Regions from separate parts of the Actinoplanes sp. SE50/110 genome, predicted to be linked through region 2. Evidence: riboswitches for the same ligand, from Rfam matches in the RefSeq annotation. Region 2 holds a riboswitch; the other holds the start of a gene.
The links. A riboswitch is a leader RNA that binds a small molecule or an ion and turns the genes downstream of it on or off. The one in region 2 is predicted to bind cyclic di-GMP.

Region 1: it holds a riboswitch for cyclic di-GMP, as region 2 does, so the genes downstream of both, ACSP50_RS03630 (hypothetical protein) here and ACSP50_RS25200 (polysaccharide biosynthesis protein) in region 2, are expected to answer to the same signal.

Annotation. Positions count from the first base shown of each region.
Region 1 covers NZ_LT827010.1:801,319-808,204, reverse strand. The annotation lists gene ACSP50_RS03640 (hypothetical protein) at 58-1,446, shown strand; gene ACSP50_RS03635 (ribonuclease domain-containing protein) at 1,562-1,966, shown strand; cyclic di-GMP riboswitch class I at 2,224-2,298, shown strand; gene ACSP50_RS03630 (hypothetical protein) at 2,328-2,771, shown strand; gene ACSP50_RS03625 (S24/S26 family peptidase) at 2,868-5,834, shown strand; gene thiC (phosphomethylpyrimidine synthase ThiC) at 5,859-6,886, opposite strand, start outside.
Region 2 covers NZ_LT827010.1:5,619,001-5,625,886, forward strand. The annotation lists gene ACSP50_RS25180 (LysR family transcriptional regulator) at 1-504, opposite strand, end outside; gene ACSP50_RS25185 (DMT family transporter) at 575-1,459, shown strand; gene ACSP50_RS42270 (hypothetical protein) at 1,438-1,578, opposite strand; gene ACSP50_RS25190 (DUF305 domain-containing protein) at 1,599-2,174, opposite strand; gene ACSP50_RS25195 (lytic polysaccharide monooxygenase) at 2,189-2,938, opposite strand; cyclic di-GMP riboswitch class II at 3,118-3,202, shown strand; gene ACSP50_RS25200 (polysaccharide biosynthesis protein) at 3,226-4,338, shown strand; gene ACSP50_RS25205 (glycosyltransferase family 2 protein) at 4,335-5,495, shown strand; gene ACSP50_RS25210 (trans-aconitate 2-methyltransferase) at 5,699-6,526, shown strand; gene ACSP50_RS25220 (helix-turn-helix domain-containing protein) at 6,829-6,886, opposite strand, start outside.

The sequences.
Region 1 (6,886 bases), 4.4 Mb from region 2:
TTAAGAAGGGCCGCTCCCACTGGCGTACCGGCCGCCGGATTACGTAACGTGCGCGGCATGGCATTTCGGAGCTGGGTGAAGCTGCTCGCCACCACCGCCACGGCAGCCGCGGTGGTCGGCGCCGGCCAACTCGGCATCGCCTACGGCCTCGGCATCGTGCGGCTCGACCGCGTCCTCGACGTCACTGCGCGTGATCAATGGACCGCCCATCTGGCCTGGGTCGCCTGGATCACGATGACCGCCGCCGCGCTCGGCGCGATCGTCGGCACCGGCATGCGGGCCCGCTGGCTGCCCCACCCGGCCGGCGCCGGCGGCGCGCTCGCCACCGGACTCGCCGGCGGCCTCGGCTCCCTGGCCGTCCTGCCGCTGACCATGCAGCCGGCCCGAGCCGCGCAGGTCGCCGGGGTGCAGCCGGTCTTCGTCATCGGCGTGGTCGCCGGGCTCGGCGCCGCGGCCGGCATCTTCGCCGGCTGGGCGGCCGCCGCCAAACCGGCCGCCCGCTGGAACGTGGCCACCCTGAGCGTGCTGATCTGGCTGATCGCGCTGGTCACCATCGGGCCGTCGCTGCGAGCCGGGCACACCCCGCCCGCGGTCCGGCTCGGCGTGCTCGGCGGCAGCCTCATCCCGGCCGCCGTCAGCGCGCACACCGCACTCCTCACCATGCCGACCCTCGCGCTGCTCGCCGGCCTGGTGATCGGCTCCACCGCCCGCGGGCGCAGGATGTCGACGCTGGCCGCGGGCCTCGCCGGGTTGGCCGGCCCGGCCCTGCTCACGGTCGCCTACCTGATCGCCGGGCCGGAACTGAAAGCGGCCGGATTCGCCGACGACCCGTACTGGGCGGCGATGACCGCGTGCGGGGCCGGGGTGCTCGGGTCGGTCCTGGCCGCCATCGTGCGGGGAAACCCCGCCCCCACGGAAAGCGCGGACTCCCCCGCGGAGACCGCGTCGCTGCCGAAGCGGGACGTCCCCGCCCGGTCCGCGATCGCCCAGGCCGCGGCGGCCGCCGCCGCGCGGCGCCCGGAGGAACAGGTGCGTCCTGCCGACACCGGGGTGATCCCGGCCGGGCAACCCGGGACGCCGGACAACCCGTTCTCCGGCGGCACCGGCAGCCCGTTCCGATCCGGGACGCCGTTCCCGCCGCAGCCCGTGCCGACCCAGGCGCCACCGCAGGCTCCGGCACCGGAGAAGGCGCCCCGCTTCTCCGGGCAGCAGCCGACCCCGATCGCCACCGGGCGCGGCGGCTGGCGCGGACGCCGCTCGACCCCGGCCCCCGCATCCACCCCGGCGCCGGCCGCCGACTCCTTCAACGGTTTCGCCGCGGCCCAGCCGCCCCCTTCTCCCGCGCAGCGCGGACCGGTCGTCGAGCCCACCTCGATCAGCAGTCCGCGCCGGTCCGGCCAGGAAACGGACTATGTCGACTGGGTGAGCGGCCTCGGCGGCCAGTAAATCATTCGTAAACTCCGATGAAATGGTGCTTCCGGGAGGTACCACGGGGCGTTCCGGGCAGGCACGATGATCGATGTCCGGGCTCCCTTCCCCCGAAGCATCGGAGTTGACGAACGTGACCACTTCCCTGCCCCGCCTCCGAAAGCTGCTGCTGAGCCTCGCCCTGATCCTGGGCCTGGCCGGCACCGCGCTCGCCGTCCCGTCCGCCGCCCAGGCCGCCGTCTACTCCTCGTGCACGATCAGCCGGTGCTCGGCCGCCCGCACCGCGTACACCGGCTGGCAGACTCTCGGCTGGCCGCTGAGCAGCGGCTGGTACGTCTGGCCGTACGGCAGCTACAACTACACCGGCGGCACCTTCCAGAACCGTGAGGGCTACCTGCCGTCGGCCACCTACAACGAGTACGACGTGTACTCCCGCGCCAAGGGCGCCTCGCGGGACGCCTACCGCATCGTGGTCAACCGCAGCACCAAGGTCGCCTACTTCACCCCGGACCACTACGTGACGTTCTACAAACTTTGATTGCTTTGCTGTACGTCACACCTCATCCCCCTCGTGGCGGCCGTCCCCGGACGGCCGCCACGAGCCGTTCCAGCGCCGTTCCGGACCACCCGCCCGAATCCCCGGCCCGATCCGCTACCGGCGCGCAACCGATAGCACCGAACCGGCTCTCATGCACCCCGAACAAATAGATCGGACCGAGAGAATTCCCAGCTATCTCTTAGGCGGAACCCGGCCACGACCGAACAACCCCATGCCAGGGGATAACGAAGTCCGCTCGGCGAGAAGGGCAAACCCGGCGCGAGCCGGGGACGCAAAGCCACAGGACCCAAGAGGTCGGCTGGGCTACCACCGAACGAACAGGGGAACAGATATGCGCAGCATGCTTCAGCTCGTGGGCGGCGTCGCGGCGGCCGGCGTGGTTGCCGCCGGAGCCACCGCTTTCACCGCGCCCGGCCTGACCAACAGCGTGGCAACCTCCACGAAGGTTATCTCGGCCGGTTCGCTGTCCTTCTCGACCGTCGAGGGCGCCGAGCTGACCAGCGTCGTCACCCTTTCCAGCCGCACCAACAAGGCGGAAATCACCGGAGTCCGGCTCTACCTGGCAGGCCTGAACAGCACGGCGCTCAACACGACCACCACCGTCGTCAACGCGTCCATCACCGGCACCAGCGCCCCCGCCGGCTCCGTGGTCGGCACGGTGCGCACCTTGACCTGCGCCTACAACTCGACGCCGGCGGCCTGGGACTGCAACGTCACCACCGCGGGCACCGACTACCTGACCGCGCTCACCGCCGTCACCGTCGACGTCCAGGCCGGCGTCTAGTCCGAAAGATCCGTCGGCGCCCCAGGCCCGGCATTAGCGTCAGACCCGCGGCACCGACGCCCGGAGGACGCCATTTCCCGAGTCCGACGCAAAGCGATGGCCGCCATCCTGTTGATGGCGGCCATCGCCGCGTGGGCCATCGGAACCCACCGCATCTCCTACGTCGTCACGCACGGCATCAGCATGAACCCGGTCTACTACGCCGGGGACCTGGTGGTCGTCGTCAAAAGCGATTCCTACGAAGTCGGGCAGATCGCCGCATACCATGGTGTCGGCGGCGTGGAAACCCTCCACCGCATCATCGGCGGCGATCCCGACACCGGTTACGTCTTCAAAGGAGACAACAACCAGTCGATCGACATCCCGCACCCCACAGCGGATCAACTCATCGGACGCGCGGTCCTGCACGTCTCGCAGGGCGGCGTCTGGGTCCGCCGGCTGCTGAGCCCGGCCACCCTGGGAATGGTCGGCTTTTTGATCATCGGCGCCGGCAGCCCGGCCGGCGCCCGGACCCGCAGAGACCTGCGTCGCCGTCGACGCGAGAGGAAAGCGAAGGGCATGGCTGGCCAAGGGGGCTCGTGGACAGCGGCCGCGGTCGTGGTCAAGGCCGTCAGCCGCCTTCATCCCCTGCTTCGCGTCCTCGCCGTCGGGACCGCCTGCTGCGCGCTGACCGGCCTGGTCCTCGGCGTCCTGAGCTGGATGAAGCCTGCCACGCAGGCGAGTCCGAGCAGCTCATCGAGCGGCGAGTCGGTGACCTTCTCATACTCGGCCCAGGTCCAGTCGTCGGCCGCCTACGACGGGACGGTCGCCTACTCCCCCGACCCGATCTATCGGAAGCTGGCGCACTTCGTCGACCTGCGGCTGCAGTATCACGGCAAGCCCGGCCGGATCGGCGTCGACGCCCGGCTGTCCGCCCAGGCCTGGCACTCGACGGTGCAGCTGGCCCAGTCCCGCCAGTTCACCGCCGACCGGTACACCGGCACTGTCCTGCTCGACCTCGACGGCATCGACGAGCGGGTGGCGGACGCCGCCGACGCGATCGGCACCGACCTCACCCCGGTCACCATCATGGTGACGGCGCACATCGAACACCCCGACGGGACGTCGTTCGAGCCGCAGCTCTCCCTCTCGCTCAGCTCCCTGCAGCTGAGCCTGAGCGGCGACGCGAACAGCCTGATCGTCAGCCAGTCCGGCAGGACGTCGGGCGGCGGGATCTATCCCCGGCAGATCGCCGTGCTCGGCCACGACCTGATCACGGCGGGCCGGGCCCGGACGTACGCGTTGCGCCTGCTCCTGATCGCGATCGTGGGGATCATCGGCATCGGCCTGGCCGCGGTGCGGCACGTGCCGCTCGCCACCCGGGCTCAGATCCAGCGGCGGTACGGGCATCTGCTGGTGCCGGTCGAACCGCTGAACGGCAAGCAGGGTGAAGCGGTCATCACGGTGGCCTCGGTGCCGGCGCTGGTGAAGCTGGCGGAGAAGTACGGGCAGATGATCCTCACCTGGACCCGGCCGGACGGGGCGGACGACTTCGTGGTCCGCGACGACGGGGTGATGTACCGGTTCCGGATCACGCCGCAGCGTCCGGTTACCGGGAAACCGCCGCTGTCCGGGGTTCCGCATCCGGCCCGCCGGTCCCAGAGGTCCGCCGCCCTCGGCATCGCGTCCCTGGTCACGGCCCCACCTCAGCACACCACCGAAGCCACCGCGGCCACCGAACCGGCCACCCCGTCGCCCGAGCCCGCGGCGGCCACCGCACCGGACCCGAGCCCGGAGCCCGCGCCCGCGGTGCCCGCGGAACCTGCCGCGGCCTCCGAGCCCACCCCGGAACCCGTCGCGGAAGCCCCGGCTTCCGCCACGGAATACCCGCAGCCCGCCCCAGAGCCCGTCGTAGAAGCCCCGACACCCGCCACGGAATACCCGCAGCCCGCCCCAGAGCCCGTCGTAGAACCCGCCCCGGAAAACCGGCAGCCCGGCCCGCAACCCGTCGCAGAAGCCCCGGAACCCGTCGCGAAGGCCCCGGCGTCCGACTCTCCCGAGCCGACGCCTTCCGCACCGGAATCGGCTGTACCCGCACCGGACGAAGAAGAACTGAAGAAGGAGCCGGAAGACTCTGAGCCGGCAAAGGCGGACGCCGCAGACGAGGGGCCGGAGGCGGCTGCCGAGACTCCCGTCCCCGAACAGCGCACCGAACCCCCGGCCGAAGCGGGGTTCGCACCACCCGCTGAGCCGGAGTCGACGTCAGAGGCGGACACCACCGAATCTTCCGCCGAAGCGGTGGCGGCCGAAGAGAAGGCCGAGGCATCGACCGAGAAGGAGCCGATGCCCGCCCCGGTTCTCGAACCCGGCCCCTCAGCCGAGGAAGAACCCGCCGCGGAGGCGAGGCCGGAAGTTCCCGCGGAAGCGAAGCCCGACGCTCCCGCGCAAGTGAAGCCGGAGACCGCTGCGGAGGCGAAGCCGGAAACCGCGGCGCAGGCCCCCGCGGAGGCGAAGCCGGAGACCGCTGCCGAATCCCCGGCCCCGGCTCAGGCCCAGCGCCCCCGCCGCACCCGCAAGCCGCGCCAAAAGCCCGAATCGAAGCCGGATCCGGATCCCACCATCGCCGCGCCGGAAACAAATGCCGCGCCGGAGGCGAAGGTCGCGCAGGAAACGACCGCCGCAACCGTGCCGGAGGCGGAGGCCACGCAGGAAAGGACCGCCGCAGCCGCGCCGCAGGCGGAGGCCGTCACCGCCGGGAAAACCCCGCAGAAGCGCGCCCCCCGCCGCAAACCGCGCCCCAGAAAAGCCACCCCATCACCCACCGAGACGAAGGCCACCACCCCGATGAGCACAGAGTTCGCCCCCGCCGAGGTCACCGCGAAGGCCGCCGTCGATGAACGACAGGCGGCCGAGGACCTCGCCGACCGCAACAAGGATCTCGACGAGGCCATCACCCGCAAGGCTGTCCGTGACCAGGCGGCCGCCGACCGGGCCCGCCAGCAGCGGCTGGCGAAGTCCGCCCCGCGGGACCCGGCCTACGATTTTCTGCCCCGCAATCAGCGCCCTGACCAGCCCGAAGACTAGTTGTCCACAGGCTGTCCACAACCCTTACGGCACGACCGGCAGGTAGACCCGCGCTCCGCCGTCGACGAATTCCTCGGACTTGGCTTTCATGCCGGCGGCCCGCAGCTCGTGGCTGATCTTCATGGAGCAGAATTTGGGCCCGCACATCGAGCAGAAGTGCGCGGTCTTGGCGGGCGCGGCCGGCAGTGTCTCGTCGTGGTACGACCGGGCGGTTTCCGGGTCGAGGGCGAGTTCGAACTGGTCTTCCCAGCGGAAGTCGAACCGGGCGTGGGACAGCGCGTCGTCCCACGCCTGCGCCCCCGGGTGGCCTTTGGCGAGGTCCGCCGAGTGGGCCGCGATCTTGTAGGCGATCATGCCGGCTTTGACGTCGTCCTTGTTCGGCAGACCGAGGTGTTCCTTCGGGGTGACATAGCAGAGCATCGCGGTGCCGAACATGCCGATCATCGCGGCGCCGATCGCCGAGGTGATGTGGTCGTAGGCGGGCGCGATGTCGGTGGCCAGCGGCCCGAGGGTGTAGAACGGGGCGCCGTCGCAGAGTTCCCGCTGCAGGTCCACGTTCTCCTTGATCTTGTGCATCGGCACGTGGCCGGGGCCTTCGACCATCACCTGCACGTCGTACTCCCAGGCGATGTGGGTCAGTTCGCCGAGCGTCCGCAGTTCGGCGAACTGCGCCTCGTCGTTGGCGTCGGCGATCGATCCGGGGCGCAGCCCGTCGCCGAGCGAGAAGGTGATGTCGTACTCCCGGAAGATCTCGCAGAGTTCCCGGAAGTGGGTGTAGAGGAAGTTCTCCCGGTGTTCGGCCAGGCACCAGGCCGCCATGATCGACCCGCCGCGGGAGACGATGCCGGTGACCCGTTCAGCGGCCAGCGGCACATAGGCGAGCAGCACCCCGGCGTGGATGGTCATGTAGTCCACGCCCTGCTCGGCCTGCTCGATCACGGTCTCCCGGAACAGCTCCCAGGTGAGTTTCAGCGGGTCTCCGTTGACCTTCTCGAGAGCCTGGTAGATCGGCACGGTCCCGATCGGCACCGGCGAGTTGCGCACGATCGCCT
Region 2 (6,886 bases):
CGGTGTCCAGAGCAGGCCGGACCGGTCGCCGCCGACGACCGGTGGCGGACCGGTGAAGTGGTAGGCCAGGGCGAGCTCGGCCGCGCCCGAACGGACCAGGGGCAGGCTGTCCTCCGGCTCGCTCTCGATCACGGTCAGCTCGACGCCCGGGTGCTCGGCGGTGAACCGGGTCAGCGCGGGTGGCAGCAGCCGCTGGCCGCCGCTGGTGAAGGTGGCCACGGTGAGCCGCTCGGTGCGGGCGGTGGCGAGCCGGTCGATCTCGCGCTGGGCGGTGCGCAGCTCGGCGGTGATCGCCTGGGCGGCGTCGATCAGCACCAGGCCGGCCTCGGTCAGCGCGACGCCCCGGGTGCTGCGCCGCACCACGGGGGTGCCCAGGGACCGCTCCAGAGCGCTGATCTGCTGGGACACGGCGGACGGGGTGAGTCTCAGCTCGGCGGCGGCGCGGTTGAAGCTGCCGTGCCTGGCCACCTCGGAGAGCACCTGCAGCCGCCGGGAGTCGATCATCAGTTCTCCTTATGACGGCTTCTCGAAGTCAGCACTACCGCTTACGACCGTACGGGACGATTCTGGGGTTGTGAATCGTCGTGCCTGGCTGTTGTTCGTCCTGGTCTCCGTGCTGTGGGGGATCCCGTACTTCCTCATCAAGATCGCCATCGAGGATCTGTCGCCGCTGCTGGTGGTGGCCGGCCGGTGCGCGATCGGCGCCGCGGCGCTGATCCCGATCGCCGCGTCGCGCGGCAGCCTTTCGGCGCTGCGCGGCCGATGGCGCCCGGTCGTGCTGCTCGCGGCGGTCCACATCATCGGGCCGTTCCTGCTCATCACGTACGGCGAGCAGCACATCAGCTCGTCGCTGACCGGGATCCTGATCGCCGTCGAGCCGGTGGTGATCGCCCTGCTGATGTCCGGTTCCGAGCCGCTCACCGGGCTGCGGGTCACCGGTCTGATCAGTGGATTCGCCGGGGTCGTGGTGCTGGTCGGGCTGGACCTGTCGGGTGACCGGTGGGGTCTGCTCGGCGCGGGCATGGTGCTGCTGGCCGCGATCAGCTACGCGTTCGCCACGAAGCTGGTCCAGGACCGGCTGAGCGACGTCCCACCGGACGCGCTGACCGCCGCCGACACCACGGTCGCCAGCCTCGTGCTGCTGCCGCTGGCCGCCTTCCAGCTGCCGCACCACCACGTCGGCGCCGATTCGTGGGCCGCTCTGGCCGCGCTCGGCCTGTTCTGCACGGCGGTGGCGCTGCTCGCCTTCTATCAGCTCATCGGGCTGGCCGGGTCGAACCGGGCGGGCCTGGTCACCTACGTCAACCCGGTGGTGGCGGCGCTGCTCGGGGTGGTTCTGCTGCACGAGGGGATCGGCGCCGGCACGATCGCCGGGTTCGCGCTGATCATCGCCGGCTGCTGGCTGTCGACCCGGCCGGCCCGGTCGCGGGTGCCGGTTCAGGAGAGCGTGATCCAGTGACGTCGGAGCCGTCCGATGTGGGTGTCCAGGATGCCCTCCAGGACACCGCCACGGCCCTCGTCGCGGGCTTCGAGCCGGCCGGTCCGCGGGCGCGCGGTGGGCACGATCGGTTCGGGCATGCCGGGACGGTGCTCACGGCTCAGCCCGCGGCGAGCCGTAGCAGGCGCTGGATCTGGGACTGCCGCTCGCCGGTCATCCTGGTGGCCAGGGCGCGGGCCGGCGGGTATGCCCCCGCGGCGGACTCCAGGCGCAGCGTCTCCATGCCGTTGTGCAGGGTGCCGAGCAGCATGCCGACCGCGGTGCGGTCGAAGTCGGCGCCGTGCCGCGCGGCCAGGTCGGTGAAGTCGGATTCGCGCAGGGCGTGCAGGTCACCGTGCCCGGCGTGCGCGCCGGCCGACGGGTCGGCGGCGGTCGGCTGCGACCACCCGAGCAGCCAGCGCTGCATGGTGCCGCCCTCGGTCCGCCACTGGCCGCGCAGCTCCCCGGCGATCCGGCCGATCTCCGGGTTGCCGGCGTGCTGCTCGGCCAGCGCGGCGACCCGGTCACCCTCGGCGATCTGGGCGAGGCCCATCTGCAGGAACATGACGTCCACGTCGTTGACCGCACCCGACGGGGCCGGGGCTGCGGAGGTGGTGCCGGCGGTGCAGCCACCCAGGAGGGCGGCGGTCAGCAGCAGGGCCGAGGCGGCCCGGCGAACCGGGCCGCTCGGTGTCATCGTCGACGACATGGTTACAGCGCGGTCCACAGAGCCGGCACGTTCGGCGGCTCCCAGCCGTTGATCGCGGTGTGTGCCTGCCGGCACTGATACGACCTACCGGCATAAACGACAACATCGCCGGCTTTGTACGTCGTGCCTGCCGCCCAGGTCGTGGTGCCCGACGTGGGCGGCGGGGTGGTCGGCGACGGCGAGACCGTCGGCGTGGGTGTGGGCGTCGGGGTCGGGGTCGGCGTGGGCGTCGTCGACCCGCCGGTGATGTTCAGGTCCACGCAGGAGTAGAACGCGTTGACCGTGTCCGCGATGTTCCACCGGGCCAGCACGGTCTGCCGCCCGGTGAAGCCTTTCATGCTCACCGTGTGCGACTTGGTCGCCCCCGGTTGCGCTCCGCCGTCGTTGAACGACGCCAGCAGCGTGTTGCCAATGAAGTATTCCCAGGTCGCGGTCGAGTGCCGCGCGGTGAGCACCCAGTTGAAGGTGACCGTCTGCCCGACCGTGGCGGCCGGCCAGCTCTTGCTGTTGTCGTTCAACACGGTGAAACGGCTGCCGCCTCCGTTGCACTGCGTCGAACCCTTCGGTGCTTCCACGCTCTGCGGTTCATAGACGATGTCGCCGCAGCCGGTCACCGCGCCGCTGGCGCAGTTGGCCTGACGGCTCGGTGGTGAGGAGATGTAGCCGTGCGCGAACGCCGGGGTGACGGCCACGAACAGCGATCCGGCGACCGCCGCGACGGTCAGGGCGGGCAGGGTGAATCGACGTCTCATAAGTTGCTCCTTGTGAGGCCACAGGGGACGACGTGTTCATCAAAGTAAATTAAGTCTTGTTAACAGTAAAGATTGTTAAGGTAATTTAAGGTCGCCGATGCCTGATGCCGCCGGTGTGATTAAGTCCGGCTTGACAGATAAGTCGGGCATTTCGCAAGATCTTGGGGCGGCACCGAGGGTGCCGCGGGCGAGGCTGTGAACCGTCAGGCGATTTGGTCGCCGAGGCCTGACGGGGAGCCAGTGGCGAAACCGACGTCCCTGGGGACACCCTGAGGGATGACAAACCCATGCAGAACACCCCGAACCCGGCCACGCTGGCACGGCTGCTCGGCAAGCACACCGAACCCCTGTTCAGCCCGGCCACCCAGGTGTCGGTCGAGGGCCGCTCGGTGCTGGTCACCGGCGCGGGTGGCTCGATCGGCAGCGAGATCGTGCGCCAGGTGCACCGGCTCAACGCCTCCCAGGTGTTCCTCCTCGACCACGACGAGGGCGCCCTGCACGCCCTGCAGCTGGAGCTGCTCGGCCACGGCCTGCTCGACAACGACAGCGTCGTGCTCGCCGACATCCGCGACGAGCAGGTGCTCGACCGGCTGTTCGCACGGATCCGGCCGGACCTGGTCTTCCACGCCGCCGCGCACAAGCACCTGCCGCTGCTGGAGCGCTACCCGGCGGAGGGCATCAAGACCAACATCCTCGGTACGGCGAACGTGGTGCGCGCCGCGGCCCGGGCCGGCGTGCGGGTGTTCGTGAACATCTCCACCGACAAGGCCGCCGCCCCGACCAGCGTGCTGGGCGCCACCAAGCGGATCGCCGAACGGGTCACCTCGGCGTGGGCCGGCGACGCGATGCGGGTCGCCTCGGTCCGGTTCGGCAACGTGCTGGGCAGCCGCGGCTCGTTCCTGCCGACCCTGCACTGGCAGCTGAGCAACAACCTGCCGGTGACCATCACCGACCCGGCCGTCACCCGCTACTTCATGACCATCCCGGAGGCCGCCGCGCTGGTCGTCGAGGCCGGGCAGATGGCCTCGGCCGGCGAGACGTACGTGCTGGACATGGGCGAGCCGATGCTGATCGAGGACGTGGTCCGCCGGATGGCCGCCGCGCTGCGCACCGAGCCGGAGATCGTCTACACCGGGCTGCGGCCGGGCGAGAAGCTGCACGAGGAGCTGCACGACGGGATCGAGATGCTGGGCACCACCGGGCATCCGCGGATCTCGACGGTCACCTCGTACGGGGCGGCCGACCGCGGTCTGCTGTACGACGTCGCCATGCTCGCCGAGCGCCTCGCCGAGCACGACGAGGACCGGCTCCGCGCCGAGCTGCGCTCCCTGCTGCGCGACGCGGCCGGCGTCGACTTCCCGGTCGGTGCGGGCCAGCCGCTGAGCACGGGCGCTCGATGACCATCCACCCGGCCGCCTGGGCCGTCCTCGCCTTCTCCTTCCTGGTCATCCCGGTGCTCTGGGTGCTGATCGACCGGGCCACCCTGATCCGGGCGGGCCTGGCCCGCCCGGTGCCGGCCGGCGCCGAGCCGGTCCAGGACTTCACCGTCCTGGTCCCGATCTACGGCTCGGTGCGGTATCTGGAGAACGTCGACTATCTGGCCCAGTACGGCGGCCGGGTGGTGCTGTGCACGACCGACGGCGAGTCCGCCGAGTTCTACGCCGGGCTGGGCGGGATCGCCGAGCGGCACGGCTTCCGGATCTTCCGCGCCGCCGGGGTGGCCGGCGGCGCCGGGGCCGGCGGCAAGCGGGCCACCTCCGGCACCATCCGCGACCGCCTGGTCCGGGACGCGCTCGAGGTGGCGGTGCACACCCCGTACGTCGTCTGCATCGACGCCGACACCACCACCGAGCGCCCGTTCGGCGAGCTGGTCGGCCAGCTCGTCGCCAACGGGTACGACTTCGCGTCGGTGCCCCTGGTGCCGACCAACGACCGCAGTGCCCTGGGCCGCCTGCAGGCCTACGAGTACCGCACCGCGATGAAGTTGCGGATCATCGCACCCTGGCAGGTCTCCGGCGCCTGTCACGTGGCCCGCACCGAGGCGCACCGCGAGGTGATGCGCCGCCACTCGCTGTTCTTCCAGGGCAACGACGTCGAGGCGGGCCTGCTCGCCGGCGCCCTCGGCCTGCGCGTCGGCCACCTGCCGTTCCACGTCGCCACCAGCGTCCCGGAAACCTTCAAAGCCTGGTACCGCCAGCGCCTGGCCTGGTCCGGCGGCGAGTTCCGGCTCTTCGCCGTCAACGCGCACCTGCTGTTCCGCCACCCCTTCTTCTGGCTGTACGGCAGCGTGATCACCCTGGCCGGCTTCCCGCTGCGCTGGCTCACCCTGGCCACCGGCGGCTGGACCCTGCTGGCCATCTTCGGCCTGCACAGCGCCCTGATCGTCTACATGCACTGGCCGGTGCGCACCCGCTGGCTCGCCCTGATGCCGCTGTACACCCTGTTCAACAGCGTGGTCATGACCCCGCTCGGCGCCTTCTGGTACTTCCGGATGGCGATCGCCGACCGCAACGCCGGCCTGATCCGCACCAACCGGCCGTTCCCGGCAAAGGCCTGAACCAGCCCGGCGCGGCGCAGGGGAAAGGCGGCTCCGCCCCGTCCAGTCCCGCCCCGGCCCCTGCCTCTGCCCGGCCGGCGGCCCGGGCTCCACAGGTGATCGACTACGACGCCGATCGTGTCCGCGTCGCCCGGCCGGCAGCGGCGCCGGCCCGACCCGCGCTACCGGGTGCCGGCCGTCCGCCGCCCTGGCACGATGCGCGCATGACCGACGACGAGCAGACCCGGCATCAGGCGGGCACGACCGACGACGAGCAGACCCGGCATCAGGCGGGCACGACCGACGACGATGTGACGCTGGCCGAGTTCACCGACCTGATGCGGGCGCAGGAGTCCGGTGCGGGCATCCTGGCCACACTCGCCGATGCGGTGCGCCACCCGCGGCCCGATCTTCCGATCGTCGATCTGGGCTGCGGCACCGGACTCGGCACGCTGCGACTGGCCGGGAGTTTCCCGCACCACCGGATGGTCGCGGTCGAGAAGTCGGCGGCGATGCGCGCCGTCCTGTTCTCGCGGATCGCCTACGACGAGTCGTTGCGGCAGCGGATCACGGTGCTGCCCGGCGACCTGTTCACCGCCGACCTGCCGGGGGTGTGGGGTGCGGCCGTCGCCGTCCACCTGGTGTGTCAGCTGGCCCCGGCTCAGCGCGCCGACCTGTGGCGGCTGCTCGCCGGCCACCTCGCGCCCGGCGCTCCGGCTGTCGTCGACCGGCACTACGGCAGCACGGCGACGATGCGGGTCGAGGAACGCCTGGCCTGCCGCACCACGGTCGGCGACTGCACCTACGAGCGCTGGTTCGCGTGCGCACCCGCGGACCACGAGTCGATCACCTACACCGACACGTACCGGGTACTGCGCCACGGCAGGATCCTGGACGAGCGGAGCGTGTCCCGGCGGTCGTGGATCGCCACCGAGGACGACGTGATCGCCGAAGCCGGCCAGGCGGGCCTGACGGTGGCCTGGACCACCGGCGAGTTCCTGGCCCTCACCGTCGAGGAGGGCCGGCTCACACATCCCGGCGCTGGCGGGTGACGACGGCGGGGAGTCGGCGGGACCGCGGTGGTCGTGGCCAGGATGGCGAAGACCGCGACGAGCAGGGCGCCCGTGATCACGATGATGACCGCCGCGGCGGTGAAGCGGGTGAGGACGGCGGCGGCGTCCTTGGCGGAAAGGAAAAGAATGGAATCTTCCGCCCGCCGGCGCGCAGCCGCCGCACCGCAGCGCCTCGCCGAGCAGTTCCCGCACGATCGCCTCGTCGTCAACGACCCGGCAACCGCTGCATGTCCCGACCCCGCGACCACCCGCCGGCGATTCCGGCCGTGGCGGGGAGAACTCTAGGAACCGGTCCGCCGCTCCAGGAAGTCGTAGACGTCCCGGTTGTCCACCCCCGGG